Regions from separate parts of the Sodalis sp. RH14 genome, predicted to be linked through region 3. Evidence: predicted binding sites of a transcription regulator. Region 3 holds the regulator's gene; each other region holds the start of a gene.
What was found. Region 3 encodes CRP, which controls carbon source genes, mostly activating them, when cyclic AMP is high. Its sites were predicted from a motif close to ATGTGANNNNNNTCACAT; they were not measured.
Positions count from the first base shown of each region.

Region 1: the regulator CRP is predicted to act here: its motif matches at 2,232-2,249, upstream of adhE (bifunctional acetaldehyde-CoA/alcohol dehydrogenase).
Region 2: the regulator CRP is predicted to act here: its motif matches at 2,393-2,410, upstream of ACL2XQ_RS15755 (2-hydroxycarboxylate transporter family protein).

Region 1 covers NZ_CP178739.1:3,200,233-3,210,333, forward strand. The annotation lists gene oppA (oligopeptide ABC transporter substrate-binding protein OppA) at 1-1,420, opposite strand, end outside; gene adhE (bifunctional acetaldehyde-CoA/alcohol dehydrogenase) at 2,522-5,242, shown strand; gene ACL2XQ_RS14565 (thymidine kinase) at 5,686-6,306, opposite strand; gene hns (histone-like nucleoid-structuring protein H-NS) at 6,872-7,279, shown strand; gene ACL2XQ_RS14575 (NAD-dependent epimerase) at 7,541-8,548, opposite strand; gene ACL2XQ_RS14580 (UDP-glucose dehydrogenase family protein) at 8,559-9,902, opposite strand; gene galU (UTP--glucose-1-phosphate uridylyltransferase GalU) at 9,942-10,101, opposite strand, start outside.
Region 2 covers NZ_CP178739.1:3,445,702-3,455,802, reverse strand. The annotation lists gene ACL2XQ_RS15765 (YceI family protein) at 1-132, opposite strand, end outside; gene ACL2XQ_RS15760 (cytochrome b) at 119-715, opposite strand; gene ACL2XQ_RS15755 (2-hydroxycarboxylate transporter family protein) at 921-2,264, opposite strand; gene ACL2XQ_RS15750 (NAD-dependent malic enzyme) at 2,647-4,332, shown strand; gene ACL2XQ_RS15745 (helix-turn-helix domain-containing protein) at 4,422-5,285, shown strand; gene ACL2XQ_RS15740 (IS66 family transposase) at 5,338-5,736, shown strand; gene ACL2XQ_RS15735 (DUF554 domain-containing protein) at 5,829-6,545, opposite strand; gene ACL2XQ_RS15730 (ester cyclase) at 6,785-7,363, opposite strand; gene ACL2XQ_RS15725 (NADPH-dependent F420 reductase) at 7,404-8,027, opposite strand; gene ACL2XQ_RS15720 (LysR family transcriptional regulator) at 8,165-9,064, shown strand; gene ACL2XQ_RS15715 (hypothetical protein) at 9,068-9,427, opposite strand; gene ACL2XQ_RS15710 (winged helix-turn-helix transcriptional regulator) at 9,590-10,039, opposite strand.
Region 3 covers NZ_CP178739.1:5,215,254-5,225,354, forward strand. The annotation lists gene ACL2XQ_RS23870 (ABC transporter ATP-binding protein) at 1-769, shown strand, start outside; gene ACL2XQ_RS23875 (LysE family translocator) at 775-1,377, opposite strand; gene ACL2XQ_RS23880 (YheU family protein) at 1,499-1,741, shown strand; gene ACL2XQ_RS23885 (phosphoribulokinase) at 1,846-2,715, shown strand; gene ACL2XQ_RS23890 (OsmC family protein) at 3,134-3,556, opposite strand; gene ACL2XQ_RS23895 (hypothetical protein) at 3,516-3,704, shown strand; gene crp (cAMP-activated global transcriptional regulator CRP) at 3,872-4,504, shown strand; gene ACL2XQ_RS23905 (YccS/YhfK family putative transporter) at 4,558-6,630, shown strand; gene argD (bifunctional acetylornithine/succinyldiaminopimelate transaminase) at 6,647-7,873, opposite strand; gene ACL2XQ_RS23915 (aminodeoxychorismate synthase component II) at 8,032-8,607, opposite strand; gene ACL2XQ_RS23920 (ABCB family ABC transporter ATP-binding protein/permease) at 8,808-10,101, shown strand, end outside.

The sequences.
Region 1 (10,101 bases), 2.0 Mb from region 3:
AGGCCGGGCTGGAGTAATGGGCGGTATTGCTCGAACCATTGGTCAGCATAATGTTCAGGAAGGTGGTGGGTTCGTTGTAATCGGCACACCAGCCGGCGCGGGATACATCAAAGGTCCCCTGGTGACGGGTATCGAGGAAGGTTTTCCATTCCTGGTTTACCAACTTGACTTCCACGCCCAGGTTCTTTTTCCATATCGACGCAACGGCAATCGCCAGTTTCTTATGCAGATCGGAGGTATTGTACAATAAATCGAAGGTCAGCGGCTTATCCTTGGTGTAGCCGGCCTGCTCCAGCAGCTTACGCGCTTCGGCATTACGTTTGTCCTGGCTCCAGCCAAACCACTCCGGCGGGGTCAGCTTGGCGCCGTCGGTATACGGAGGCGTAAAACCAAAGGCGGGCAAGTCGCCCTGGGCTTTGACCTTGTTAACGATAATATCGCGATCCAGCGCCAGTTTCAGCGCGGTGCGCACGCGCACATCGGTAAAGGGCGCCTTTTGGTTATTGATTTCATAATAATAGGTACACAGATACGGATCGACATGCACTTCTTTCGGGATTTCGCGTTTCAGCTTCTGGAATAATTCGATCGGCAGATTGTTATAGGTCATATCGGATTCGCCGGCGCGATAGCGGTTCACGTCGGTTACTTCCGAGGAAATCGGCAGGTAGGTCACCTGGTTGATCACCGTCTTGGCATTATTCCAATAGGACGGGCTACGCTCCAGCACCAGACGCTCGTTGACGACCCAATCCTTTACTTTATACGCGCCGTTGCCGACCCAATTGGCGGGCTGGGTCCATTTTTCACCAAACTGCTCCACCACCTTTTGCGGCACCGGCGACATGGCGGGGTTGCTCAGTAATTTAGGAAAATAAGGCACCGGCTGGCTCAGGGTCACTTCCAGCGTCTTATCGTCCACGGCCTTAACGCCCAGGGTATCGGGTTTCATTTTGCCGGCAATGATTTCATCGATATTCACGATATGGGCGTACTGCGGATAGCTTTCATACGGCGACGCGGTCTGCGGGTCGGCCAGGCGACGCCAGCTATAGACAAAATCCTGCGCCGTCACCGGATCGCCGTTGGACCATTTGGCGTCTTTGCGCAGATGGAAGATCCAGACTTTCGAGTCCTTGGTCTCCCAGCTTTCGGCGGCGCCCGGCTGCGTATGGCCGTACAGGTCGTTAATGGTCAGCCCTTCCAGCACATCGCGGTTGATATTGGATTCCGGCACCCCTTCTATCTTATGGGGATCGAGGGACTGTATTTCGGCGCCGTTGCCGCGCACCAATTCCTGTTTGTCGCTAAGCTGCACGCCGGCGGGAACGTCCGCGGCGAAAGAGGATCCTACCGACACGACGCCCAGTGCGGCAATGATGCCCGCCGCCAGCAGTGTCTTTTTCGTGATGTTGGTCATTATCAGTGCACTCCAGTTTTTTATTATTGCGTGGCCCCGGCTTTGCGGCACGCAGGTTCCCGTTAAACGGGTATGACAACTCCCACGCCAATTATGGTGAACGAAACCACAAGGCAAAGAAGCGGTATTCCTTATTGGTGAAGGCTATAAAGGAAACAAGCCGGCGCGGCGCCGGCAAAAACAGCAATCGGGTGGGACACAGGCCTGGCAAGAAGTTATTTACAGTTATCATGGCATCAAAAAATATCAGCCTTACATGGAAAAATAATTATTATTTAATCATTTGTTACATAAAAACACATAAGGTCAATTTATGGCCTGTAAAGAGAATAAACGCCTAATGATGCGTGAATAAACACTAATAACATCTGAGTAGCATTGTGACAAGACCCTTTGCCGCTTAGGCTGAAAAAAAATCCGGAAAATTCCGATAAAACCCGCTATCGTTTTGAAATAAAGCACGATTAATTTCCCATTATGCCGACAAAATCCCATTGCGCAGTTAATATACGCTGATGCTTTATGGTGCATTTTGGCCAATTCCGTGCATGTTTTGTCCTATTTTGATGCTGACCGTTATGAGCATCGCTGCGCGGGGTTAGGCAGGCAATGTTAAGGTGGATTTTTCTGGCGGCCTGCCGTTTTGCTTTCTCCCCCGGCGGTAAATCGCTATTTGGGGCGAATTTTGCAGCCAGTTTGTTAATTAATTGTAATCGTATTTATCCCGACATTTCATCGGTTAACGTAATTAAGGCACCTGTGTAACTTTTGCGGCTACCCCTCCCTGCTGAATGGAGTCAGCATGCATAATTTGTGATATGTATCACATATAACTGCGGTAATACTCTTTAAGATCCCTTTAACGCAAAGCCGGGTAAGCATAAAAAAGCGGCAATTTAACTGAATTTTTTGTTAAAGTAGGTGATTGAAGAAACTCATTAAGTAAAAAGCTCATTGTGCCAATGCATATCCCTGATTGGGCAGATAGACTAACTGATATAATATTAGTCATATATATCTTTGTGGGCGAGGCGGGCAGGCTTTTTACTTAAAGAGTTTAACAATCTAACCCAAAATTTTAACATTTATTAGGAGAGCATTATGGCTGTTACTAATGTCGCTGAACTTAATACGCTGGTAGAACGCGTCAAAAAAGCCCAGCGCGAATATGCCAATTTTACCCAGGAGCAGGTGGATAAAATTTTCCGCGCCGCCGCCCTGGCCGCCGCCGATGCGCGCATCCCCCTCGCCAAGATGGCCGTAGCCGAATCCGGTATGGGCATCGTCGAAGATAAAGTGATTAAAAACCATTTTGCCTCCGAATATATTTACAACGCCTATAAAGATGAAAAAACCTGCGGCATCCTGGCCCAGGACGATACGTTCGGCACTATCACCATCGCCGAACCCATCGGTATCATCTGCGGTATCGTGCCTACCACCAACCCGACATCGACGGCTATCTTCAAGGCGTTAATCTGTCTGAAGACCCGCAACGGCATCATTTTCTCGCCGCATCCGCGCGCCAAGAACGCCACCAACCGCGCGGCGGAAATCGTGCTTAAGGCCGCTGTCGCCGCCGGTGCGCCGAAAGACATCATCGGCTGGATAGACGAGCCGACCGTGGAATTATCCAACCAGCTTATGCATCATCCGCTGGTCAACCTGATCCTCGCCACCGGTGGTCCGGGCATGGTCAAGGCCGCCTACAGCTCCGGCAAGCCTGCCATCGGCGTCGGCGCCGGCAACACCCCGGTCGTGGTGGATGAAACCGCGGACATCAAACGCGTGGTAGCCTCCATCCTGATGTCGAAGACCTTCGATAACGGCGTCATCTGCGCCTCCGAACAGTCGGTTATCGTGGTCGACGAAATCTATGACGCCGTACGCGAACGTTTCGCCAGCCATGGCGGCTATATGCTGCGCGGCGAGGAACTGAAAGCCGTTCAGGGCATCATCCTGAAAAACGGCGCGCTTAACGCGGCCATTGTCGGCCAGGCGGCATCGAAGATTGCCGATATGGCCGGCATCAAAGTGCCGGGCAACACCAAGGTGCTGATCGGTGAAGTGACCGTCGTGGACGACTCAGAACCCTTCGCCCATGAAAAACTGTCGCCGATGCTGGCCATGTACCGCGCCAAGAATTTCGAAGACGCCGTGATCAAAGCGGAAAAATTGGTGGAGATGGGCGGCATCGGCCATACCTCTTGTCTGTACACCGACCAGGATAACCAGCCTGAACGCGTGAATTTTTTCGGCGACAAGATGAAGACCGCGCGTATCCTGATCAACACCCCGGCCTCCCAAGGGGGTATCGGCGACCTCTATAACTTCAAGCTGGCGCCGTCCCTGACGCTGGGTTGTGGTTCCTGGGGCGGGAACTCGATCTCCGAGAACGTCGGGGTCAAGCATCTCATCAACAAGAAAACCGTGGCCAAGCGAGCTGAAAATATGATGTGGCATAAGCTTCCTAAATCCATCTATTTCCGTCGTGGTTCATTGCCGATCGCCCTGGACGAAGTGGCCAGCGACGGCGCAAAACGCGCCTTTATCGTCACCGACCGCTATCTGTTCAACAACGGCTATGCCGACCAGATTACCTCGGTGCTGAAAAACCACGGCATTGAAACCGAAGTGTTCTTCGAGGTTGAGGCCGATCCGACCCTGAGCATCGTGCGCAAGGGCGCCGAGCAGATGATGTCGTTTAAACCCGATGTCATCATTGCCCTCGGCGGCGGCTCGCCGATGGATGCCGCCAAGATCATGTGGGTGATGTACGAACATCCGGGCACCCCGTTCGAAGAGCTGGCGCTGCGCTTTATGGATATCCGTAAACGTATCTACAAGTTCCCGAAAATGGGCGTAAAAGCCAGGATGATTGCGGTTACCACCACCTCGGGCACCGGTTCGGAAGTTACACCGTTCGCCGTGGTCACCGATGACGCCACCGGCCAGAAATACCCGCTGGCGGATTATGCCCTGGTGCCGGATATGGCGATTGTCGACGCCAACCTGGTGATGAACATGCCTAAATCCCTGTGCGCCTTCGGCGGCCTGGATGCGGTAACCCATGCGCTGGAAGCCTATGTGTCCATTATGGCCACCGAGTTTTCCGATGGCCAGGCGCTGCAGGCCATTAAGCTGCTTAAAGAATACCTGCCGGCCAGCTATCATGAAGGCGCCAAGAACCCGGTGGCCCGTGAACGCGTGCATAACGCCGCCACCATCGCCGGTATTGCGTTTGCCAACGCCTTCCTCGGCGTATGTCACTCCATGGCCCATAAACTGGGGTCGGAATTCCACATTCCCCATGGCCTGGCCAATGCTATGCTGATCTCCAACGTGATCCGCTACAACGCCAACGACAACCCGACCAAGCAGGCCGCGTTCAGTCAGTACGACCGTCCGCAGGCACGCCGTCGCTACGCCGAAGTGGCGGACCATCTGGGCCTGAGCAAACCGGGCGACCGTACCGCGCAGAAGATCGAGAATCTGCTCGCCTGGCTTGACGAAATCAAGGCAGACCTGGGCATCCCGACCTCTATTCGCGAAGCCGGCGTGCTGGAAGCAGACTTCCTGGCAAAAGTCGACAAGCTGTCGGAAGATGCGTTCGATGACCAATGTACCGGCGCCAACCCGCGTTATCCGCTGATTGCCGAACTTAAGCAAATCCTGATGGATACCTACTATGGCCGTAAATTCGTCGAACCCTTTGAAAACGCCGTCGCGGCGGCCAATGCGCCCGCCCCTGTCGGTAATATCAAAGCGACGATAAATGACGTCGTGAAATCCGAGAAGAAAGGCAAGAAAGTCACCAGCTGATACTGCTGATGCCTGTTAGTCCCCCGTTCCGGCGGGGGAAACGCCAAAAAGCCCCGTAAGGGGCTTTTTTGTGTCCGCAGCGCTATCACTACGCCCCCGCCTGGGGATGCGCGCTACGGCCCGCCTGGGCCGTTTAACGCGCTATCGCAACGCCAGCGCCGTACGGGGTATTCATAACTCCGGGTGCCCTTGCCTGCCTTTAGCCGTCCCCGGCGCGTCCCACCGCCCAGTCCTCAATACCGTTCCCGGCTTTCGCCGGCAACGCCGCCACTCGTAGACAAAGACCGCTGAAGGCCCCTAAAGGCCCCGACACGGGATTCCCGGGCCTGGGCGCGGCCGACGCCCAGGCCCGGTCATTGGCAGCCGCTGCGCGCCGCCTGGGCGGTTTAAGCGCGCGGGCTGCCTGCCTGGCGGATTCGCCGCCGGTCGGGACCGGCGCGAACCTAAGCCGACGGCGTCAGGCGCGTGTAACCTGGCACGGACACATCCTGTTCCAGCGCCTGTTTGTAATGTTTGCGGCAAACGGAGACATAACGCTCATCCCCGCCGATAACCACTTGTTGCCCATCATGCACGGGCTTGCCCTCGTCATTTAGCCGCAATACCCGGTTCGCCTTGCGACCGCAATAACAGATAGTTTTCAGTTCAATCAATTTATCCGCCCAGGCAAGAAGATATTGACTGCCGGGAAACAATTCCGCGCGAAAATCCGTTCTTAAGCCGTAGCAGAGCACCGGAATATCGAGCTGGTCCACGACATCGGACAACCCGTTAACCTGTTCCCGGGTTAAAAACTGGCTTTCGTCGACTAACACGCAGTGCAACGGCTCAAGCTGATGCGCCTGCGTGATGACGGCCAGTAAATCGGTATCGGGGCGGTATAGCTCGGCCGGCGAGGAAAGGCCGATACGGGAACGGACCTGCCCGCGCGCGAAGCGATTATCTATTTCCGCGGTAAATACCAGCGTACGCATGCCCCGTTCCTGATAATTATAGGAAGATTGCAGCAGCGCCGTCGATTTACCCGCATTCATCGCAGAATAATAAAAATATAGTTGAGCCATCAGCCCCATACCCCGGTGAAAAATCATGACATAATTAATATGACCATAAGTGTATCATATTCTTTAACACAAAGGCCCACCCCGCCCCGCGTCGGATTCACTCCCCCCGCCCTGCGCGGCGGTTGGCCGGGCCGGGTCTAATAAGGCGCCCCCGCCGCGATGAATAAAAATAGTGTAATTTTATTGAATCATTTACAGGCTACTTTACCATTCACCCTCCGGTCATTTGCCAGGCGCGCTTACCCCGGCGCCAGGTCGGACCTTCATTAACCGGCGGAGGTTAATGGGGGGCTTATAACCCTGCTATTTCCCCCTGATATAAACATGGCTCATAATGAAACGTCTTGTGCAATATGCGCTCCATAAAGTGCAGTAGGGGAAAAACGCAACATGGCGAATCAATTTGTCGTTACTCGCCCCAAGCCTTATATTTACTGTCGTTTGGCTGCGGTGGTTTAAAAAAAAGATTATTTTTTACTTTACTTACAAACTAGCTATTGCAGAAAAGAAACTACCGCTCTATTATTACCCCGACGCCCCATTTATATTATTCGAGATTAGGACAATGAGCGAAGCACTTAAAATTCTTAACAACATCCGAACTCTGCGTGCGCAAGCGAGAGAATGTACCCTGGAGACTCTGGAAGAAATGCTGGAGAAACTTGAGGTCGTTGTCAACGAACGCCGTGAGGAAGACAGCCAAGCACAGGCTGAAATCGAAGAACGCACCCGCAAATTACAGCAATATCGTGAAATGCTGATTGCCGACGGTATCGATCCGAATGAATTGCTGCAAACCATGAGCGCTTCTAAAGCAACGGGTAAAACCAAGCGTGCGGCACGTCCGGCTAAATATCAGTACACCGATGAAAACGGTGAAATCAAAACCTGGACCGGCCAAGGCCGTACGCCTGCCGTCATCAAGAAGTCTATTGAAGATGAAGGCAAGACGCTGGACGATTTCCTGCTTTAATCCAAATTACCGCTATTATAAATACCCGTTTGAATACTCAGCGGGTGTTTTTTTTACCGGTAAGCAAACCTCAGCTCATAATGTGCATAAATTATGAGCAGCATTATTAGCATAAGAAACATTTGGCGTTCGATCCGGGTGCCAGGCAATTTGTCCTTTACTGCCGCCGCCGGTGGAGTGATTAACCGTTAGCGGGCAGCGCTCACAAAAAGGCGACCTGAAGGTCGCCTTTTTGACATTAATCGCAACATCCCCCTAAAGTCATTGGTGATAATAATCACGATACCAATTGACAAAATGTTGTATTCCTTCCGCTACCTCCGTCTGCGGTTTAAAACCAATGGCTGCGTACAACGCCGCGGTATCCGCGCTGGTTTCAAGCACATCGCCGGGCTGCATCGGCAATAAATTCATCTCGGCCTTAATGCCCAGCGCATTTTCCAGCGCCTTGATGTATTCCATCAATTGGACCGGTTGACTATTGCCGATATTATATACGCGATACGGCGCGGAACTGGTGGCGGGAGACCCGGTTTCCACCGTCCATTGGCTGTCCGCCGTGGGAATGACATCCTGCAAACGGATAATGGCTTCCGCGATATCGTCTATATAAGTGAAATCACGCCGCATCTCGCCGCGGTTATACACATCGATAGGTCTGCCGGCAAGCATGGCTTCGGTAAATTTAAACAATGCCATATCCGGCCGGCCCCAGGGGCCGTATACGGTAAAAAAACGCAGACCCGTGGTTGGCAGTTGATAAAGATGTGAATAAGTATGAGACATTAACTCATTGGCTTTTTTCGTCGCCGCGTACAATGACACCGGATGATCCACCGTATCGTCGGTGGAAAACGGCATTTTACGATTGAGGCCATATACCGAGCTGGATGAGGCATAAAGCAAATGCCCGACGCCATTGTGACGGCACCCTTCCAGTATATTCAGATGGCCGATAAGGTTGGAGTCCGCGTACGCCAGGGGGTTTTCCAGCGAATAACGCACTCCCGCCTGCGCGCCCAAATGGATCACGCGTTCGAACCCTTCCCCGGCGAATAGGGACGCCATTCCCTGGCGGTCGGCTAAATCCAGCCGATGAAAGGTAAAGGCGGTGTCGCCCTGCAATTGCAGCAGCCGCGATTGCTTAAGGCGGACGTCGTAATAGTCGTTCAGGTTATCAATGCCGATGACCTGATGGCCGTCAGCAAGCAGGCGCCTGCTGACGTGATAACCAATAAAACCCGCGGCGCCGGTGACCAAAAATTTCATGGGGCCCCTCTTACTTATAAGACGCGAGCGAAGCCCCACGACCTATGGCGTAATACGTGAAACCACGGCTGGCCAGGCGTTCCGGATCGTACAGGTTGCGTCCGTCGAAAATGACCGGCTGCTTTAACGCCGATTTCAGCATATCAAAGTCAGGCGCGCGGAAATTTTGCCATTCGGTACAGATAACCAGGGCATCAGCTCCCTGCAGCGCGGCTTCCTTGGTGCCCATTAGCTTCAGGTCGGCACGGTGGCCGTAGATGCGCTGGGTTTCATCCATCGCTTCCGGGTCAAAAGCCTGTACCTGCGCCCCGGCCTGCCATAGCGCTTCCATTAATACCCGGCTGGAGGCTTCGCGCATATCGTCGGTGTTGGGCTTGAAGGAGAGGCCCCACAAGGCAAACGTTTTGCCCGCGAGATTGTCGCCGAAATGACGCTTGATAAACTGCGGCAGCTTATCCTTTTGCTGGTAGTTAACGTCTTCCACCGCCTGCAGCAGTTTGGGCTGGTAGCCGATATGCTCGGCGGTGCGGATCAGCGCCTGCACGTCTTTAGGGAAGCACGAACCGCCGTAGCCGCATCCAGGGTAGATAAAGTGATAGCCGATACGCGGATCCGAACCAATGCCCTGGCGCACTTTCTCGATATCCGCGCCCAGCAGCTCCGCCAGGTTGGAGATCTCGTTCATAAAGCTGATCTTGGTGGCCAGCATGCAGTTAGCCGCATATTTGGTTAATTCCGCACTGCGGATATCCATCAGGATCATACGGTCATGATTGCGGTTGAACGGTTCGTAAAGTTCACGCAGCAGTTCAACCACGTCATCGTTATCGGTACCGACCACGATACGCTCGGGACGCATACAGTCGGCCACCGCGGCGCCTTCCTTAAGGAACTCGGGATTGGAGACCACGTCGAAAGTCAGCTTGCTGCCGCGCGCCTGTAGGGTTTCCTGCATAACGGCGCGAACTTTATCCGCCGTGCCGACAGGTACGGTGGACTTGTCCAGCACCACTTTATGATCGTCCATATACTGGGCAATGGTCCGGGCCACCGCGGTGACGTATTGCAGATCCGCCGAGCCGTCCTCGTCGGGAGGGGTGCCCACCGCGATAAACTGCATGATGCCGTGGCTAACGCCGGCCTTGGCGTCGGTGGTGAACTGCAGCCGGCCTGATTCGTAGTTCTGCTGCACCAGCGGGGTCAGCCCTGGTTCATAGATGGGGATGTTGCCGTTTTTCAGATTCTCGACTCTACGCGCGTCGACATCGACGCAAAGCACGTCGTGACCCACTTCAGCCAGTACCGCCGCTTGCACCAAACCAACATAACCGATACCAAACACAGTCACTTTCATGTTGAAATTCCTGGTAAAAAAATGCGCTCAAAAAAAAAATCAATCCACGATGGTTTCTTTTAGCCATTGGGTAAATTCTTTGCCCAGGCTTTCATGACGAATGCCATATTCGACGAAGGCTTCCATGTAACCCAGTTTATTGCCGCAGTCGTGGCTCAGCCCCTTCAGGTGATAGGCTTCCACCGTTTCTTTTTCCATC
Region 2 (10,101 bases), 1.8 Mb from region 3:
GCCAAGATGTTTGATCTTGAATTGAATAAAAGCATGCTGGCCCTGTTTATCAATTTTATACTCCGCCGCAACGGCTATGCCCGAGGCGAAAAATAACGCGACCGTCGCCAGGCCCAGGCTAGTCTTTTTCAGCATGGTGTTTTTCCTTATATTGCGCAGGTTGATGAAGGTGATACCCAAGCATCCGCTTAAGCGTGATGTCGCCATCGATAAAATGATGTTTTAACGCGGCCAGGCCGTGCAATACCGACAGGATCACCACGCACCACGCCAGGTACAAATGGATGTCGCCCGCTAAATCGGCTTGCCCCGCCAGGCCGCTCAGGGTGGCCGGAACGGAAAACCAGCCGAATACATTTATCGGCTGCCCGTCCGCGGTGGAAATCAAATACCCGCTGGTAAGCAGGGCGAAGAGCAGGATATATAAAGTCCAATGCGCCAGCACCGCGCCGGCGCGGGTCAGCGGCGAGTAATGGCTGAGGGGTTTGGGCGGCGGGGAAATAAAACGCCAGATCAGGCGTAAGATCATCATGGCGAACAGGAGACAGCCGATGCTTTTGTGCAGTTCGGGCGCGCGATGATACCAGGTCGCATAATAGCCAAGCGTCACCATCCACAGGCCTAGCGCAAACATACCGTAAACGGCCAACGCCACCAGCCAGTGGATAGCAATGCTGATATGGCCGAAACTGTCGGCTGAGTTGCGCCAGCGCATAAGGCATCGTCCTCGTGGGTTGCGTTACCCTTGGTCAACAAATAAAACAGATTGAAATAAAAAAGCAATTTAAGTCGTGTCAAATACGTTAAAGTTTTGTAAATAGAAACAACGAGTCCTGCCTTGGAAATGTTGGCATCAGACGTGGGCAAGGTTATTTTTAAGCCCGCGGAGAACGGCGTTGGCATAGGCCCGGTAGCGGATGCTAGATCAGCCATCCAAGGAGTAATGTGGCGCCGATGACCGTCGATGCTCCGCCGATCCGGGTGGATATCTGGGCGAACGGCATCAATGACATGCGGTTTGACGCTGATAGAATGGCAACGTCGCCGGTCCCGCCCAGTCCGCTGTGGCAGCATGTGACGATGGCGGCCTCGATCGGGTACATATTGAGATAAGGCGCAATCAGAAAACTCACGACGCCCATGGAAATGACCACCGAGGCACAGACGATCACATAGCCGAGGGAGAACACCGCGACCACGCTTTCCAGCGGGACATACAGCATGCCCAGTCCAATCATAAGCGGCCATACCAGTGTGGTGGATACAAATTTATAAAAACTATGGGCTCCTTCCTCCATCTTTGCCGGGATCACCCGCGCGTATTTACACAGTACGGCAATCAGAATCATCAATACCGGTCCGGGAATATGAACCCATTTTTCAACTAAACCCCCAACGATGAAAAAGGTGCAAATCATCAATAAACCGCCGCCCATCAGCGCGAAATCCACCGGACGTTCTTCTTCTTTTCGGGCAAACAAGGCATTTTCCGCCGCCGACCTGATTAATGTGCCATCGCCACTCCAGTGAGTGCGGCGGGTGCCCAAACGGGCCAGCACGCCGGCGCAGACGATAGCGAAAATATTGCCCACGACGGCGGCGGGAGCCAACTGCGCCACGTAAACATCCGGCGAGGCGCCCAGGATGGCGGAATAAGCCAGGGAAAGGGGTAAAATACCTTCGCCAATCCCGCCGCCCAGGATGGGGACGATAATAAAGAAAAAAGTATGGTAAACGCTATACCCGAATAATTTACCCACCACCAATCCGCTTATCGCCGCCGTTGCGGTTCCCGCCAGCAAGGGTATAAACATACGGATCATGCCTTGCACCAGGACAATACGGTTCATGCCGAGGATACTGCCGACCACCAGGCTGGCGATAACAAAATACAGCAGGTTGGCCTCCTTCATTAACAGGTGTACCGTCTCCAGGGTATTAATTTTAAAAACGCCAAAAAAAACCATTACCGACGGTACCATTAGACAAAGAATGGCTGGGCCGCCAATATCGCGCAGCACGGGAATCCGTCGGCCAATATGCGACAGCAAAAATCCCAGGGTCATAATGACGGCCAAACCACCAATCATATTTTTAGGCAGGTAGCTGGAATAGGCGGAAATAAACACGATGCTGGCGATGGTAATGAAAAGAATCAACGGCACCGAACTGATATCAGCGCCGTTGCATTGCCTGAAGAATGTCGATGAGGGCGACGTTGCTGTTTTTTCATAATTCTCAATTGGTTTGTCGATTTTTTCCATTATAATCACCTTGCTGTTTTGGCGGTGCGCTGATAAGAGGTTAATGGGTTTTATTGATTAAATAGCTGACGTTAAATACGTATTATAAAATTATAATGTTTTATTTTATACTCAGATGTATAATTTGTGTGCGCTACTCATCACACAATCTTTTTGGTAATTTAATTAATCTTTGTTTAATTAAAAAACTTTAAATAGTTAAAAATGCATATTAATAATTAAATTTAACTGAGAGTTGCAACCTGACATGCTATAACAGTCACCACTGATGGGTTTTTTAGCCGGGTGCGGACAACTGCTTTATGCCAAGCTGCTCGCCGGCTGTGAGTGGAAAAATATAAATACAAGCGTATTTATTGATGTTATATGCGAGGGTTGTGAAATGGCATCGTGCAAAACGTTGTACACACATTATACCGGGTCATTGCTGCTGGATAATCCCTTGCTGAATAAGGGATCGGCTTTCACCGAACAAGAGCGTCGCGCCCTCAATCTCTGCGGACTGTTACCGAATCAGGTCGAAACCATCGGCGAGCAAACGGAGCGCGCTTATTCTCAATACTGCCAATTTAAACGGGATATTTCAAAACATATCTATTTGCGTAATATCCAGGACACCAACGAGACATTGTTTTATAATTTGTTGCGTTATCATCTTGACGAAATGCTGCCGATTATTTACACCCCAACGGTCGGCGAGGCCTGCGAGCAATTTTCGGCGATCTATCGCCGCGCCAGAGGGTTGTTTATTGCCTATCCGGACCGGGATCGTATTGACGACATGCTGCAGAATTTCTCTAAACATGATATCAGAATCATTGTGGTTACCGACGGGGAGCGCATTCTCGGGTTGGGCGATCAGGGCATTGGCGGCATGGGCATTCCTATCGGCAAGCTCTCTTTATATACCGCCTGCGGCGGCATTAATCCGGCACAAACGTTACCGATCATGCTGGACGTCGGAACCAACAATATGCAGTGCCTGGACGACCCGCTGTATATGGGCTGGCGGCACCCGCGCATAAACGATGACGAATATATGGCCTTCATCGACGCCTTTATCGTGGCGGTCAATACCCGCTGGCCCCGCGTCTTGTTGCAGTTCGAGGATTTCGCCCAAAAGAACGCCATGCCGCTGCTTGAACGTTATCGCCATACGCTGTGCTGTTTTAACGACGATATCCAGGGTACCGCCGCGGTAACGCTGGGAACCCTGATCGCCGCCAGCCATGCCGCGGGCGGCCGGTTACGCGATCACCGGGTCGTATTCCTCGGGGCGGGTTCCGCCGGCTGCGGCATTGCTGAAAATATCATCGCGCAAATGATGGCGGAAGGGGCCGGAGAAAAAGAAGCCCGTGCCCAGGTCTTTATGGTCGATAGATTTGGTCTGTTGACCGACGATATGCCCAACCTGCTTGATTTCCAGCGCCGGCTGGTGACCGCCCGCTCCTCGCTCGCCGGCTGGGGCCTGACTACACCCAGCGTCTCGCTGCTGGACGTGGTGCGTCACGCCAAGCCGAGTGTGCTTATCGGCGTCTCCGGCCAGACAGGGCTGTTTACTGAGGAAATCGTGCACGAAATGCTGCGCCACTGCCCGCGGCCGATTATTATGCCGCTGTCCAATCCGACATCGCGCGCGGAGGCCCGGCCACAGGACGTGCTCGCCTGGACCGAAGGCGCGGCAATGATGGCGACGGGCAGCCCGTTTGCGCCGGTGATTTACCAGGATCGACGCTATGATATTCCCCAATGCAATAATGCGTATATTTTCCCTGGCCTGGGGCTGGGCATTCTTGCATCGGGCGCCAGCCGCGTCACCGATGGCATGCTGATGGCGGCCAGCCAGGCATTGGCGGCCACTTCGCCTTTGGCGATGACCGGCGCGGGGCCGCTACTGCCGCCGGTGAATGATATTCAGCAAATATCGCGCGCGATCGCCGTTAAGGTGGCCAAAACCGCCCAGGAAGAAGGCGTGGCGTCGGTCATGTCGGAAAAGGACCTTGCCCGGTCATTGGAGCAGAATTATTGGCAGGGTGGTTATAGCCATTATAAACACTCATCTTTTTAAATCGTTTATGCGCCACCTGGGGGTTGGGGCTATCGGTCCGACACCCGGTTTGTGTTTTTTTATGCCCATGAGTGTTATGAGGAATGCCGATGGATCCCTCCCACATCATTTTTGCCCTGCTGGGCTGGTTGGAAAATAACTTGGATCAGCCATTAATCATGGATCGGATTGCGAGTAAATCAGGTTATTCAAAATGGCATTTACAACGTATGTTTTCCAGAATAACCGGTACGACGCTGGGTTCATATACCCGGGCGCGCAGATTGTCCCGGGCAGCGGTGGCGTTATGCGTCACCGATTTACCCATTATTGATATTGCCATCAGATATCATTTTGACTCCCGGCAGAGCTTCACCCGGGCGTTTAAAAAACAGTTTGGCCAAACGCCCGCCTTTTACCGCGATACGACGGAGTGGCCGTCGTTTGGCATTTGTCCTCCGATACGACCAGGCGCCGCGACTATGCCGCCGCTCACCTATGTCACCTTACAGGATGTGCAGTTATACGGCGTCACCAGCAGCTATACCGGGTCGCTTGGGCGGGATAGCACTTTTTTTCGCGCCGATTTGCATACGGATTTTTGGTTTCACTATTTGGAGCAAGCGCGGATCTTACCGTCCGTCTTGTTTGGTCTAAATCATGTACTGCCGAATAAAAGCCCTGAAATGGGACAGGAAGTCATATTCCGTTACACCACTGCGCTTCAGCCAAAGTATGCCCCCATAGGTCAACCGGTAATACTGGCGGGCGGTGAATACGCGCTATTTACCTATAACGGAGATACGGGCGGCCTGCAGAATTTTATTTTGATGCTGTATGACACTTATTTGCCAAAGCTGAAATTAACGCGCCGTCAGGGGCCGGATATAGAGTGCTTTTATCCGCAAGGCAAAGAGGAGATAGCAACGCTGCATCAATCGAATTGCCAATACCTGATACCGGTATACCGCTGAAGACATCGTTGTCCTTGCCTGGCGGTATCCCAATGCGCTGTGCGGGTGATATTTGTATCCGGGGGCGTCCGGCCGGGTAACGAAGGCAGGGGTGCGAAGCACGATCTCGATCGTTACTGATAGGGCCTTTACCACGCTGTCGCGCCAGGCCGATACGGCGAAGGCGTCCAACTATCTGATGAATCACTGGCAGGTGTTGTGTTACTACGCCGGCGATGGCTGGGCGGAGATCGATAACAATATCGCCGCAAACGCGCTGCGGGTAGTGAGCCCGGGCCGCAAAAATTGCCTGTTCTTCGGTTCGGACCGCGGCGGTGAACGGGCGTTGCACAAGCTAAACGGGGTGGAACCGGAAGCGTATCTGCGTCATGTGCTGGCAGTTATCGCGGAACATCCCATCAACAAGATCAAAGATCTCCTGCCGTGGCACCTCGACATCCCTGCTGAGTAAGGGGCAATACGGCGCTAGGCGGTCGCTTACTATGATGCCGCGGCAATTTTTTTATAGTGGCAAAAAAAAATGGCACGACAGAGAATTTTTTTTCAAGCTGTCATCAGTGCCCTCCATACAAAAGAAAGTGGCACAACAAACAATAGCGCTGGTAAAAAATTCACCACGGAAAAAATTTTAATCTGTGCGATGCGAAGTCCCACGGCAATCATAATTATACCACCGCAGGCCGAGAAATCGGCGAAAGCCGCCTTATCCATATATGGCATAATCCACACCGCTAGTCCAAATAAAGCGCTCTGGATTAACAGCTGGGGTATGGCCACCATCACTAAGGTAATCCCAAGTGACATCGAAAAAATCATCGCGGTAAAAAAGTCCATAATCGATTTAACCAGCAGCAGCTGATAATTACCTTCGAATCCTTCGGTCAATGCGCCGACTATGCCTAGTCCACTGGCACAAAACAGGACAATCATAGCGGTAAAACTTTGGGCGAATTCTTTTGCTGGCATAGTGCTACGGGTTTTGATGACTCGGGATAGCCAGTACTGAAGCTTTCCTGCCCCCCATTTAACGCCATGCTCCAGGGAAAACAATTCACCTAATGTGGTTCCAAGGATCAATGCGAAAATTACCGCCGGCATATTCTGTACTTTTATCACCATCACAATACCGATCGATATCGATGCCAGCGCAAAAGTTGCGGGTAATCCTTCACGTAGCCGCTCTGGTACATGTTTGGCGAATGAAATGCCTAGCAGTCCCCCAGAGATAATTGCCGCACTATTAAGCCATGGTCCTAACATGATATCCTCATGATTATCCTATATAGATTTATTATCTTGTTTTTCGTCGTTTTCAGGCATAGGAATTAAGGTAAACCAGACTACCCCTTCCCATCGTGCACTGGCTGAGCGTCAGCGGTCTACATACAGCTGAAGTCACGCACATAAAAAGCTGGAAAAATCGCCAGGAAGAAGAACTGGCCGCGTGAATCGCCAATTTTATCTGCGCCGGGGGTCAATTCCCAGCGCCTAGGATAATATTAATGTGCCAATCCAATTTGCTGCATAAACGAGGCGTTGTCCCAGAACAAATACTCTTCATCCATCACGCCGCTTTTAGTCCAATGGCCAAGGGTGGCCATCGTCAGCTTAAATGGCTTGCCTGTGGGTGCCGCCATTTTGCCGTTTCCCAAAGGCATCGGTTTGGTGAAGGTTCCCTCCATCATGCCGATGACCCCGGTCCATTCGCCCGAACCAAAGCGCACCGGATGCACATTGATATGCGTATCCGGCGCAAAAACGAATGTTTGCTTTAATTCAACAATATGGGCCGCCAATCCTTTGGTCGTATGGCCGTCAGGATAATGCACCAGGATATCCTGGGCATGGCTTTCATGCAGGCGATCCCATTTCTGATGGGTATATACGTCGAAATCGAGAGTATCAAACGTTTTAAGATTGTTATTAACGTTTTTTTCAGCGCTCTGATATTTCGACAGTTCCTGCATCAACGGTGGTATGGCGTCATTCGCGCTTTTGGCTTTATCAGCGGCAAATGCGGAGGAAACAGCCAGCCCAAGCGCCAGTGCGGCAGTCACGACATGAGATGATAATTGCATGATAATACTCTTCTTATTAGATAGCGTGTCTGGACGCCGGTTATTTGTTGATAAGCCAGGTCGGCGCAATGGTGGTGCCAAGTCCGGCGCCATAGCCAAAGTAGATATTCAACCCGCCCAGCGGCTCAAGATAACGGGCATTTTTTAATCCGCCGGCATCAATCGCGCTAAAGCCCAGCGAGTGAACCACCGTGGATACCGTTTCTTTTGCCGATGCATCGTCAGCGGCGATAAACACCGGCACCGTGCTGCCCGCCAACTCGGGACCGGCGGCCAGTACCTGGGCAAATATCGTGTTGAAGGCTTTCACCAGACGGACGCCGGGGAAGGCGTTGGCGATTTCCTCGGCCGCGGACGTGACGTGTCCAAGGGTGAGCGACATATAATCGGCGCTCAACGGGTTGGTGATATCAATAATCACCTTGCCGTCCAGATTGCCAAGGGCGCGCAGCGCGTTCACCGCGTCACCGTAGGCGGTGGCGAGAATAATCACGTCCGCCCCGGCGGCCTTGGCGGGTTCCGTGGTTTTGGCTCCGAATTGCTTAGCCAGCGCTTCGGACTTGCCGGCGTCGCGCCCGACGATGTACACCAGATGTCCGGCTTTGGTCAGTTGTTTGACGAAACCTGCGGCCATATTGCCTGCGCCGATAACGGTTATTTTCATAGCAATTTCCTTTTGGTATAGGGGGTGATGGCGATGACTGAACAAGCGAATTGATACAATAAGCGTTTTTAATGGTGGGAAAAATGGCGCTATGAGAATATGACTATTACGTAAAACGTAATAATAAGAGAAATGAAGTGGATATCGTCAAAGCTATGCAGGTCTTTGCCACAGTGGTAGAGGAAGGCGGTTTTTCCAGGGCGGCGGATAAACTGGCGACATCGGGAGCGGCGGTGTCACGCCAGATTGCGGCATTGGAGAATCATCTCGGCGCGCTCTTGCTGCAGCGCACCACGCGGCGGCTATCGCTAACCGAACCAGGCGAGGCGCTCTATGAGCGTGCCCAACAGATACTTGCCAGTATCGCCGAAACCGAGGCTGTGGTGGGGCAATACGCGCTGCGGCTGTCCGGATCGTTTCGCATCAGTGCGCCGCTGTCGTTCGGTATCCATCAATTAGCGCCGGTATTGCCTGAGTTTCATCGGCGGCATCCGGACTTGCAGTTTGATATCGATCTCTCTGATCGGGTGGTTGATTTGGTACATGAAGGGTTTGATCTCGCCATCCGCATTACCCGAGCCCCGAGCCCCAATTTGATTGCCCGCAAGATAGCGCGCATCAATATGATCGTTTGCGCCGCGCCAGGTTACCTGGCCGAGCGCGGCGTACCCATGACTCCCGCCGATCTCGCCGGCCACGATACGCTGGGCTATTCTTATCTCAGCTCAAGTGATAACTGGGAGTTTTATGATGCGGCGGGAACAGCAATCCAGGTACGTATCCAGCCTACGGTGCATGCCACCAATGGCGATCTGCTGCGTCACCTGGCGTTGGCCGACGGGGGCATTATGGCGCAGCCGGATTTTATCGTAAGTGAGGATATCGCCAGCGGGAAGTTACAGCGGATCCTGACTGAATGGAGTTTTGGGGAATTCAATCTGTATGTGGTTTATGTCAGCCGCCGGTTCCTACCGGCAAAAATGCGGGTTTTCATTGATTATCTGGTGGAAGTCTGGGGCGAATTCCCGCATCGGTAAGCCTTATCTATTCCTGATTCCTAGGATCGACTGGCACTCTGTTTGCACCGTGCTCAGCGCCAACTTCAGGGCGGGAGAATGGGATAGAATGACTTTGCCATTGGCCATAGCATAGAGAGGCTTAGGCCTATCGATCGTGGGCACGACCCTGACCAGTTGATCAGAGGCAATCCTGTCAAGGAAATAGACTTCCCTGCCGCGCAGCGTTGATATATCAATCGTTTCATAAGTCGCGGCAAACAGGGTTTCGAAAGGATGACGAATCTTGGCTGCAATATGGCAGTAGCTCATCTTAGCCAGTTCGTTCAAACCCCAGCCCAGCCTGACACCGGCTCCCCGGCATCGACCAGATTCCGCTCTCATGGGTATTTTCCGCGTGAGTTAGGGTATTCCCTATCGTTTAACCTGGCTGGCGGGGCGGGGAAGTCATGGCCGTTGTCCAGCATCTCGGGCAGGCCCAGAATAAAACGCTGCCCGCGTGCGCACAGCGTTTGCGGGAGTTAACAGGCATGCTTGCCGTCCTGCTCACCCGTTGCCATCGGGGAATATGCATCCGCCATTGCGAACCTGTGCCTTCACCTCTTCGCTTACTTGCACGGGATGCTGACTGATTCTCGCAATGAACTCCTTTTGTCCCCGCACATACGACTTCGCATCGTGCTGCGCGCTCCACAGGACAATGCTCAGCATGATGGGAATGAGGTCCAGGCCTTTCTCGGTCAGCGTATAGAAGTCCTTGCGCCCGTCATCGGGGCTGGGCGCCCGCGAGAGAATGCCTTGCGCCTCAAGAAAGGCAAGGCGGGAAGCAAGGACATTGGTCGCGATCCCCTCTTCCGATTTCAGGAACTCGCCGTAGGTCTTCTTACCGGCAAAAACGATGTCGCGAATGATCAAGAGCGACCACCGGTCGCCGAAGACCTCCACGCCGTAGTTTACCGCGCAGTGGGACCTGATTTCTTTATCTGTTGTTTTCATGGTGAAATATTAACATTGCTTGCATATCGCAAGCAAATGTTATGATTACTTTCTTTTTACAA
Region 3 (10,101 bases):
GTTCCTGCGCGCCGACGAATCGCCGCTGGCGCATATGATCCGGCTGGCGCCGCAGGAGTATGAGCAGGCGCTGCGCGATTATCTGGGCGGGTTTGGTTTCCGTGGCGATAAGGTGACCGAACCGACCGCGCGTTTTTCCGGCGGCGAAAAGGCCCGGCTGGTGCTGGCGCTGATTGTCTGGCAGCGTCCCAACCTTCTGCTGCTCGATGAACCGACCAACCATCTGGATCTGGATATGCGCCAGGCGCTGACCGAAGCGCTGATAGATTTCGACGGCGCGCTGGTGGTGGTGTCCCATGACCGGCATTTACTGCGTTCCACCACCGATGAATTTTATCTGGTGCATGACGGGCGCGTCGCGTCGTTTGACGGCGATGTGGAGGATTACCAGCAGTGGCTGGTGGATCAGCAGCGCCAGGCGGCGGCGCAGGACGGCAATGATACCGAGACCCCGGCGCCGCAGGTCAATAATGCCCAGGCCAGGAAAGACCAGAAGCGGCGCGAGGCGGATTTCCGCAATCAGACCCAGCCGTTGCGCAAGTCCATTACCCGTTATGAACAGCAAATGGAAAAACGTGGCGCGGAGCTGGCGGCCATCGAGGCCGGACTGGCCGACGCGGCGCTGTATGATATCAGCCGTAAAGCGGACCTGGCCCTGGCCCTGCAACAGCAGGCCAAGGTTAAATCGCAGCTGGAAGAGGCGGAAATGGCGTGGCTGGACGCCCAGGAACAGTTGGAGACCCTGACCCGGGAGTTCGAGTCGCAATAAGCGCGTCAGCGCCAGATCAGCAATACGCAGGCCGCCGTCAGCAGGCCCATGGCGACGTTAAAAGCGATCCAGGCGCGTTTGCTGCGCAGCAGCCGGCCGATAAGGGTGCCGAAGCCGAGCCAGATAACGCCGGAGACGATATTGACGCTGACGATGCCGACGCTGATGGCGCCGACGGAGGTGATATAGGCGCTGCCGCTCAGGCTGAAGCTGGCCACCGCGCCCAGCGCCATCAGCCAGGCCTTGGGATTAAGGAATTGCAGCAGGCCGCCCTGGTAGAAGGGAATGGGCCGGGGGGGCGGCGCGTCGGTTTCCAGTTTTTCATAGGCGGCGGTGGCTATTTTCCAGGCCAGCCACAGCAGGTAAAGGCTGCCCGCCACCTTCAGCATAAAATGCAGGGACGGATAAAGCGTGATCAGGCCGCCGATGCCGAAGGCCACCAGCAGCAGGATACATTGCATGCCGAGCATGATGCCGATCATCAGCGGCATCGAGCGCCAGAAGCCAAAATTGGCGCCCGAGGCGGTAAGCAGCATATTATTAGGGCCAGGGGTAATGGCGGCCACCCAGAGAAACCCCAGCATTGACAGAAAAAGACTCAGTTCCACGTTTTGGCGGCTCCCCGTAAAATAACGCGTATGAAGCTACCAGTGCGCACGGGGATGTACAAGGCATAACAGGTGAAATTTACTCAACACCTTGATTTATTGACTATCGGGACACAATATCGTGATTATTCCCTGGGAACAAATCGATCCTGACACGCTCTATAACCTGATCGAGTCCTTTGTACTGCGTGAGGGCACCGATTATGGCGAGCAGGAGAAATCACTGGCGCAAAAGGTCGAGGATGTAAAACGCCAGTTGATAAGCGGCGAGGCGGTGGTGGTCTGGTCGGAACTGCATGAAAATATCAATATCATGCCGCGCGGCCGGTTTAATGACCAGGCCGGAGATACGCCGGGCGAATAGCGAAGCCCCTGGCCCCTAAGCGCTAAATATGCTAACACTCACTTCTGGGCCTTGATGCCGGGCGCACTTCTTCACGCCGCAATTCAACCAAGCGTAGGGTTACCATGTCGACAAAACACCCCATTATTGCCGTTACCGGTTCCAGCGGTGCGGGCACCACCACCACCAGCCTGGCGTTTCGTAAAATATTCCAGCAGTTGAATATCCACGCCGCCGAACTGGAGGGTGACAGCTTTCATCACTTTACCCGGCCGGAAATGGATATGGCGATCCGCAAGGCGCGGGATTTAGGGCGCCATATCAGCTACTTTGGTCCGGACGCCAATAACTTTGGCCTGCTGGAGCATACGTTTCATCAGTATGGCGATACCGGCCGCGGTCAGTCGCGTAAATATCTGCATACGTATGACGAGGCGGTGCCGTATAACCAGATCCCCGGTACCTTTACGCCCTGGCAGGCGTTGCCGGAACCGACGGACGTGTTATTTTACGAGGGGCTGCACGGCGGCGTGGTAACCGATAGCCATGACGTGGCGAAGCACGTGGATTTGCTGGTGGGCGTGGTGCCCATCGTCAACCTGGAGTGGATCCAGAAACTGGTGCGCGATACCGGCGAGCGGGGGCATTCGCGCGAGGCGGTGATGGATTCGGTGGTGAGGTCGATGGAGGATTATATTAACTACATCACGCCGCAGTTTTCCCGCACCCATATCAATTTCCAGCGGGTGCCGACCGTCGACACGTCGAACCCTTTCGCCGCCAAGGCGATTCCCTCACTTGACGAAAGTTTTGTCGTTATTCATTTCCGTAGCCTGGCGCATATCGACCTGCCTTATCTGCTGGCGATGCTGCAAGGCTCCTTTATTTCCAATATTAATACGCTGGTGGTGCCCGGGGGCAAGATGGGGCTGGCGATGGAGCTGATTATGGGGCCGCTGGTACAGCAGTTGCTGGAAGGAAAGGAAATTAAGTAAACTCGAGGCCTCGGGCGGGAACACCACGCCCGATTCGACCCCATCGGCATGCTTTCCCTTGAACACGCCAGGATTCGCTGCGGTGTTGGCGGGCCTAGCATACCGTGGGGCGCTCGGTCGGGCGGGAACACCACGCCCGATTCGACCCCATCGGCATGCTCTCCCTTGAACACGCCAGGATTCGCTGCGGTGTTGGCGGGCCTAGCATACCGTGGGGCGCTCGGTCGGGCGGGAACACCACGCCCGATTCGACCCCATCGGCATGCTCTCCCTTGAACACGCCGGGTTTGAGTGCGGTGTTGGCGGGCATACCGTGCCATGGGGCGCTCGGTCGGGCAGAGAAACCATGCCCGATTCGACCCCATTGGCGCGCTCTCCCTTGAACACGCCGGGTTTGAGTGCGGTGTTGGCGGGCCGGTTAGGCGGCGGGGGCGTGGTGTTCGTCGCGCACTTCAAAGCTGTGGGTCATATTGACCGACGCGCCGAGCATCAGTGAGACCGAGCAGTATTTTTCCGCCGATAGCGTCACCGCCCGCTCCACCGCCTTGTCGGTCAGCCCGGCGCCGGTGACGATAAAATGCAGGTTGATATGGGTAAACAGGCGCGGCGCCTCGTCGCGGCGCTCGGAGGTGAGTTTGACCTCGCAGTCCCGGACGTCCTGCCGCGCTTTGTGTAAAATCGATACCACATCAATGGCGCTGCAGCCGCCGACCGACATCAATACCATTTCCATTGGGCTGGGCGCTTTTTCGCCCGCGTTCCCATCCATCAAAACCTGGTGGCCCGAGGCGGATTCGCCCATGAAAGACAACCCTTCTACCCATTTGACCCGTGCCTGCATTATGATACTCCTGATGAAAAGCTTTCCAGCAGACTACATTTTTGTTGGAAAACTGGCAATGTTACTGAACATACTTCATGCTGAAGCAAGACAACAGAAGACACTGCTTCAAACCTATGCTAAAAACAAGGCTGGATCGGCCTCATGATAATGAAAGGGCAAGAGATCGATCGGAACATCACATTACCAGACCCTAATAAGTTCCCTTACGTCGCTCCGTTTAAACGCGGAGTCAGAGTGAATAATACAAGCGCCGTAACAGGGAATACGATGTCCCGAACCTGGGATAGCGATGACAAAAGAGGATAACAGCGAATGGTTCTCGGCAAACCGCAAACAGACCCGACTCTCGAATGGTTCCTGTCTCATTGCCATATTCATAAGTATCCATCGAAGAGTACACTTATACATCAGGGTGAAAAGGCTGAAACGCTTTACTACATCGTTAAGGGCGCCGTGGCGGTGCTGATTAAGGATGAAGAAGGCAAAGAGATGATTCTCTCCTATCTTAACCAGGGAGATTTCATCGGTGAGCTCGGCCTATTCGAGGAAGGTCAGGAACGCAGTGCCTGGGTACGGGCGAAAACCGCCTGTGAAGTCGCCGAGATTTCGTATAAAAAATTCCGGCAGCTGATTCAGGTGAATCCGGATATCCTGATGCGCCTGTCGGCGCAAATGGCCAGTCGTTTACAGGTAACGTCGGAAAAAGTCGGCAACCTGGCATTCCTGGACGTTACCGGACGCATAGCGCAAACCCTGTTGAACCTGGCGAAACAACCCGACGCCATGACCCACCCCGACGGCATGCAGATAAAAATCACCCGTCAGGAAATCGGCCAGATTGTCGGCTGTTCCCGCGAGACGGTAGGACGTATTCTTAAAATGCTCGAAGATCAAAATCTTATATCCGCGCACGGTAAAACCATTGTTGTTTACGGCACGCGCTGATAGCCCCGTTATACAGGCGTGGTGCTTCGTACCACGCTTTTTTTGCTGACAGTATGTGGCGCCGGTTAATCTACCACCCTGAAGTAAACTATGCCCTGCGGCAAACCATCGTGCTATGCCTGCCGGTGGCCGCCGGCCTGTTATTCGGCAGCTTGCAAAACGGCCTGCTGTTTTCGTTGGTCCCTGCCTGCTGCAATATCGCCGGCCTCGATACCCTGCATAAACGGTTTTTCAAGCGACTGGCCGTCGGCGGCGTGCTGTTCGCGCTGAGCAGCGTGCTGATCCAGGTGCTGTTGGCCGTGCCGGTGCCGTTGCCCTTGGTGATGCTCGGCCTGGCGCTGCTGTTCGGCGTTACCGGTGAAATCAGCCCGCTGCACGGCCGTTTATTGCCCGCCGCGCTTATCGCCGCCATCTTTACCCTGGGGCTGGCCGGCAATGTGCCGCCCGCCGTGCCGCCGCTGCTGTATATTGCCGGCACCGCCTGGTACGGGCTGTTCAACGCCCTGTGGTTCCGGTTGTGGAAGGAGCAGCCGATGCGGGAATCGCTTAGCCTGCTGTATCGGGAGCTGGCGGATTATATCGAGGCGAAATATACCCTGCTGACACAGCATACCGATCCGGAAACCGCCCTGCCGCCGCTGTTTGCCCGCCAGCAGGCGGTGATTGATCTGATTGCCCAGGTATACCAGCAGCTTTATATGCTGTCGGCCAATGATCAGCTGCAGTACAAACGCCTGCTGCGTTCTTTCCAGGTGGCGCTGGATTTGCAGGAGCATATCGCCGTCAGCCTGCACCAGCCGGACGAAGTACAAAAACTGGTGGCGCAAAGCCACGCCGAGGCGGTTATCCGCTATAACGCCCGGCTGATTGCCGCGCGGTTGCGGGTACTGGCGGATGATATTCTCTATCACCGGCAGCCGGGGCGTTTTAACATGGCCACCGCGCTGTCGGCCCTGGAAAAAATTGCCGACCGGCATCCGGATAATCCGGTCGGACAGTTTTGTTATTACCATTTCAGCCGTATCGCCCGGCTGCTGCGTACCCAGCGCCCGCTTTACCGCCGCGACCTGATGGCCGACAACCAGCAGCGGCTGTCGTTTTGGCATGCGCTGGTCAGCTACTGTTCCTTTAAATCCATGGCGCTGCGCAGCGCGGCAAGGCTTGGGATTATGCTGGCCATCGGCAGCAGCCTGGGGCTGGTATTGGATCTCCCCAAACCCTACTGGATTTTAATGACGGTGATGTTTGTCAGCCAGAACGGCTATAACGCCACCCGGGTGCGGATCCAGCATCGGGCCCTGGGCACGTTGGCGGGGTTGGTGATTGCCGCCGGCACGCTGCAATTCAGGCTGAGCGACGGCACGGTATTGCTGTGCATGTTGTTCCTGACGCTGGCGTCTTACCTGGTGTTGCGCAAAAATTACGGCCTGGCGATGATCGGCATGACGGTGACCGCGGTGTATACGTTGCAGCTACTGTCGCTGAACGGCGCGCATTTCCTGGTGCCCAGGCTGGTGGATACGCTGATCGGCTGTATGCTGGCGTTCGGCGGCATGCTGTGGTTATGGCCGCAGTGGCAAAGCGGTATGCTGCGCAAAAACGCCCATCTGGCGCTGGAGCGGGACCAGGACGCGCTGCGACTGCTGCTGCAACCCGCCCCCGAGCCGGCGGCGCTGGCCTACGCGCGCATGAAGGTCAACCAGGCGCACAACGCGCTGTTTACGTCGCTTAGCCAGGCGATGCGGGAGCCGGCGTTTAATTCGCGCTATCTGACCGATATGCGTTTATGGGTGACCCATAGCCAGTTCATCGTCGAGCACATCAATGCCATGACCATCCTGGCGCGGGATCACTACATGCTGACGCCGACGCTGGCGCAAAAGTACCTGGCCTCTTGCGAGGTGGCGCTGCAGCGCTGCCAGCAACGGCTGGAATATGACGGCCCAAGCTCAGACAGCCCGGTGATGGATGCCGCCGGCGAAACGCCGGAGCTGCCCGGCACCCTGATGGAACGCCATCTGCGGCGTATTCTGTTCCATCTGGGCGTGATGCATACGATTTCATCGGTAGCCTGGCGCCAGCGGCCGCAGCACGGCAACTGGCTGGCGCGCCGGTTAAGCCATTAGTCTCCCGCCGCGCGCCTTAGGGTTTGGCGGCGATAACCTGCGCCACCGCCTGTTCAAACCGGGCCATGCCCTGTTCGATATCGGCGAACTCCACCACCAGCGACGGCGCGAAACGGATGACGTCCGGACCGGCGTTGAGGATCATCAGGCCCTGCGCGGCGCTGGCGTGCAGGAACTCGCGCGCCCGGCCATGGAACTGCGGCCGCAGTTCGGCGCCCAGCAGCAGGCCCATGCCGCGCACATCCGAAAATACCTGATATTTGTCGTCAATCGCCTGGAGCGCGCTGACGAAACGATCGTGCCTTTCGTTAATGCCCGCCAGGACTTCCGGCTGGTTAATCACATCCAGCGCCGCCTCGGATACCGCGCAGGCCAGGGGATTGCCGCCATAGGTGGTGCCGTGGGTGCCCACTTTCATCACCGAGGCGATCTCTTCCGTAGTCAGCATGGCGCTGATGGGGAAACCGCCGCCCAGCGCCTTGGCGGTGGTCAGAATATCCGGCGTTACGCCATAGTGCATATAGGTAAACAGCTTGCCGGTGCGCCCCATGCCGCACTGCACTTCGTCCATCACCAGCAGCGCCTGATTTTGGTCGCACAGATCGCGCAGGCCCTGCAGGAATTCCGGCGTGGCGGGCATAATGCCCCCTTCACCCTGAATCGGCTCCACCACCACGGCGCAGGTATGATCATCCATCACCGCCTTGACGGCCGCCAGATCGTTAAAAGGCACATGGACGATATCCGCCGGTTTTGGCCCGAAGCCGTCGGAATATTTTGGTTGCCCGCCCACGGTAACGGTAAACAGCGTGCGGCCGTGGAACGCGTTATGAAAAGCGATGATTTTGGTTTTATAGGGGCTGTGGCGGGTAATGGCGTAGTGACGCGCCAGCTTAAACGCCGCTTCATTGGCCTCGCCGCCCGAATTGGCAAAAAACACCCGGTCGGCAAAGGTGGCGTTAATCAGCTTGCGCGCCAGGCGCAGCGCCGGTTCGTTGGTAAAGACGTTGCTGGTGTGCCATAGGGTTTCGCCCTGGGCTTTCAGCGCCGCGACCAGCGCCGGGTGGCAATGTCCCAGCGCAGTGACGGCAATGCCGCCGGAGAAATCAATATATTCCTTTCCGTCCTGGTCCCATACCCGGCTGCCCTTGCCCCGGACCGGAATAAACTGCGCCGGTGCATAAACCGGCAGAATAACCTGGTCGAAAGTTTCCCGCGTTACTGCGCTATTATCTGTATTCATATGTAATTACCCGGTCCGCAACAAATCAAGAAGTGATATTATAGTCATAAAATATGAATAAAAAATCACTCCAGTGCAATCGTTTTATCACTATCAGAGCGAAAAAAAGCCGCTGCCCGTGGCCTTGTCCGTTAATGCTATATCAACATGCCGATCGGCTAACACGCAAGAAAGTTCGCCAGGAGTTGATGTCCCTGCTCGCTGAGCACGCTTTCAGGATGAAACTGTACACCTTCAAGCGGCAGGGTTCGATGACGGATGCCCATAATTTCATCCCGCGCGCCGTCGCGCAGACTCCAGGCGGTCGCCTCCAGGCAATCGGGCAAGCCGGCGCGGTCGATCACCAGGGAATGGTAGCGGGTGACCGTCAGCGGCAGGGCCAGCCCGGCGAAGACGCCGCGGCCGTCATGGATAATGGCGGAGGTTTTGCCGTGCATCACCTGGTTTGCGCGCACGATGCGGGCGCCGAAAGCCTGCGCAATGGCCTGATGACCCAGGCAGACGCCGAGTATAGGTATCCTGCCGGCAAAATGACGAATAGCCGCCAGTGAAATGCCGGCCTCGTCGGGGGTGCCGGGACCCGGGGAAATCACCAGTTGCCGCGGGGCCATGCGCTCGATATCGGCCAGTTGCAACCGGTCGTGGCGCCATACCTCTACCTGCGCGCCCAGCTCGCAAAAATATTGGTACAGGTTGTAGGTAAAGGAGTCATAGTTATCGATAAGCAGCAACATCGCCGGTATATCCTACTGGTAAATAGATTTTTATTGAATAACAACAGGATGCATTTTAGATAGCGGCCCGTGCCCCGCCAGCTACACAGGATAGCGTCCTTTGCCTGGACAGGAGATCAGGACCTGTGTGATATTCACCCGACGCCCGCCCGCAGGCTACCGGCCATATTGTCATATCGTCAGGGATAAAAAAACAACGCATGTACCGTTATAAGCCGCTGAAAATACTGCTGCCTTACCTGTGGCCCAAGAATAACCCTAAGCTGCGCTACTATCTGGTGGCGGCGCTGCTGTTTATGATCGTGGCCAAGGTCGGCACGTCGCTGGTGCCGCTGGCCTATAAAGCCATCGTCGACCGGCTGGGCGGCGACCAGGCGCGGCTGCTGGCCGTGCCCATCGGGCTTATCCTCGCCTACGGTCTGGCGCGGGTCTGCGCATCGTTATTTGATGAACTGCGCAACGTGATGTTTATCTATGTCAGCCAAAACGCCACCCGGCTGCTGGGCCTGCGCGTTTTCCGCCAGCTGCATGCCCTAAGCCTGCGTTTTCATCTGGAACGGCGCACCGGCGGGTTGTCCCTGTCCATCGAGCGGGGAACCCAGGCGGTCTCGACGGTGCTGTCGCGCGTACTGTTCTCCATCGTGCCCATCTTATTTGAAATCAGCCTGGTGGCGGCCATTATGTGGCGGCTGCTGAACATCTGGTTCGCGGTGGCGATTATGGCCACCGTCGGCGCGTATATCCTGTTTACCATTACGGCGGTGGGATGGCGTACCCGCTTTCGCCGCGAATTAAACCAGGCCAATGCCGACGCCAGTAATAAATCCCTCGACAGCCTGCTTAATTACGAGACCGTGAAATATTTCGGCAATGAGGCGTTCGAGTGCCAGCGCTTTGACAGCTCGCGTCGGCTGTATGAGCGCGCCGCCATTAAAAACCAATTCAGCTTTACGGTGCTGAGCATTGGCCAGACGGCGGTGATTTCCGTCGGTTTGGTCACGATGATGGCCATGGCGGCGCGCGGCATTACCCAGGGCACCATGACCCTGGGCGACTTTGTACTGGTTAACGCTTATCTGCTGCAGTTGTATCAGCCGCTGAATTTTTTTGGTTTTATTTATGCGGAAATACGCCAGGCGCTGATCGATATGGATAATATGTTTGATCTGCTCACGCTGGAAAGAGAAATTGAAGATCGCCCTGGCGCCGCGCCGCTGCGCGTTACCCGCGGGGAAGTGGCGTTCAACGCCGTCGGTTTCGGATATGACGCGCGCCGCCCCATCCTGGGCAATATCACATTTACCATTCCGGCGGGGAAAACCGTGGCGGTGGTCGGCGCGTCGGGCGCGGGCAAATCCACGCTGTCGCGCCTGCTGTTTCGTTTTTATGATGTCGATGCCGGCGCCATCACCGTGGACGGGCAGGATATCCGCGACGTTACCCAGGCGAGCCTGCACCGTGCCATCGGCATCGTGCCGCAGGATACCGTGCTGT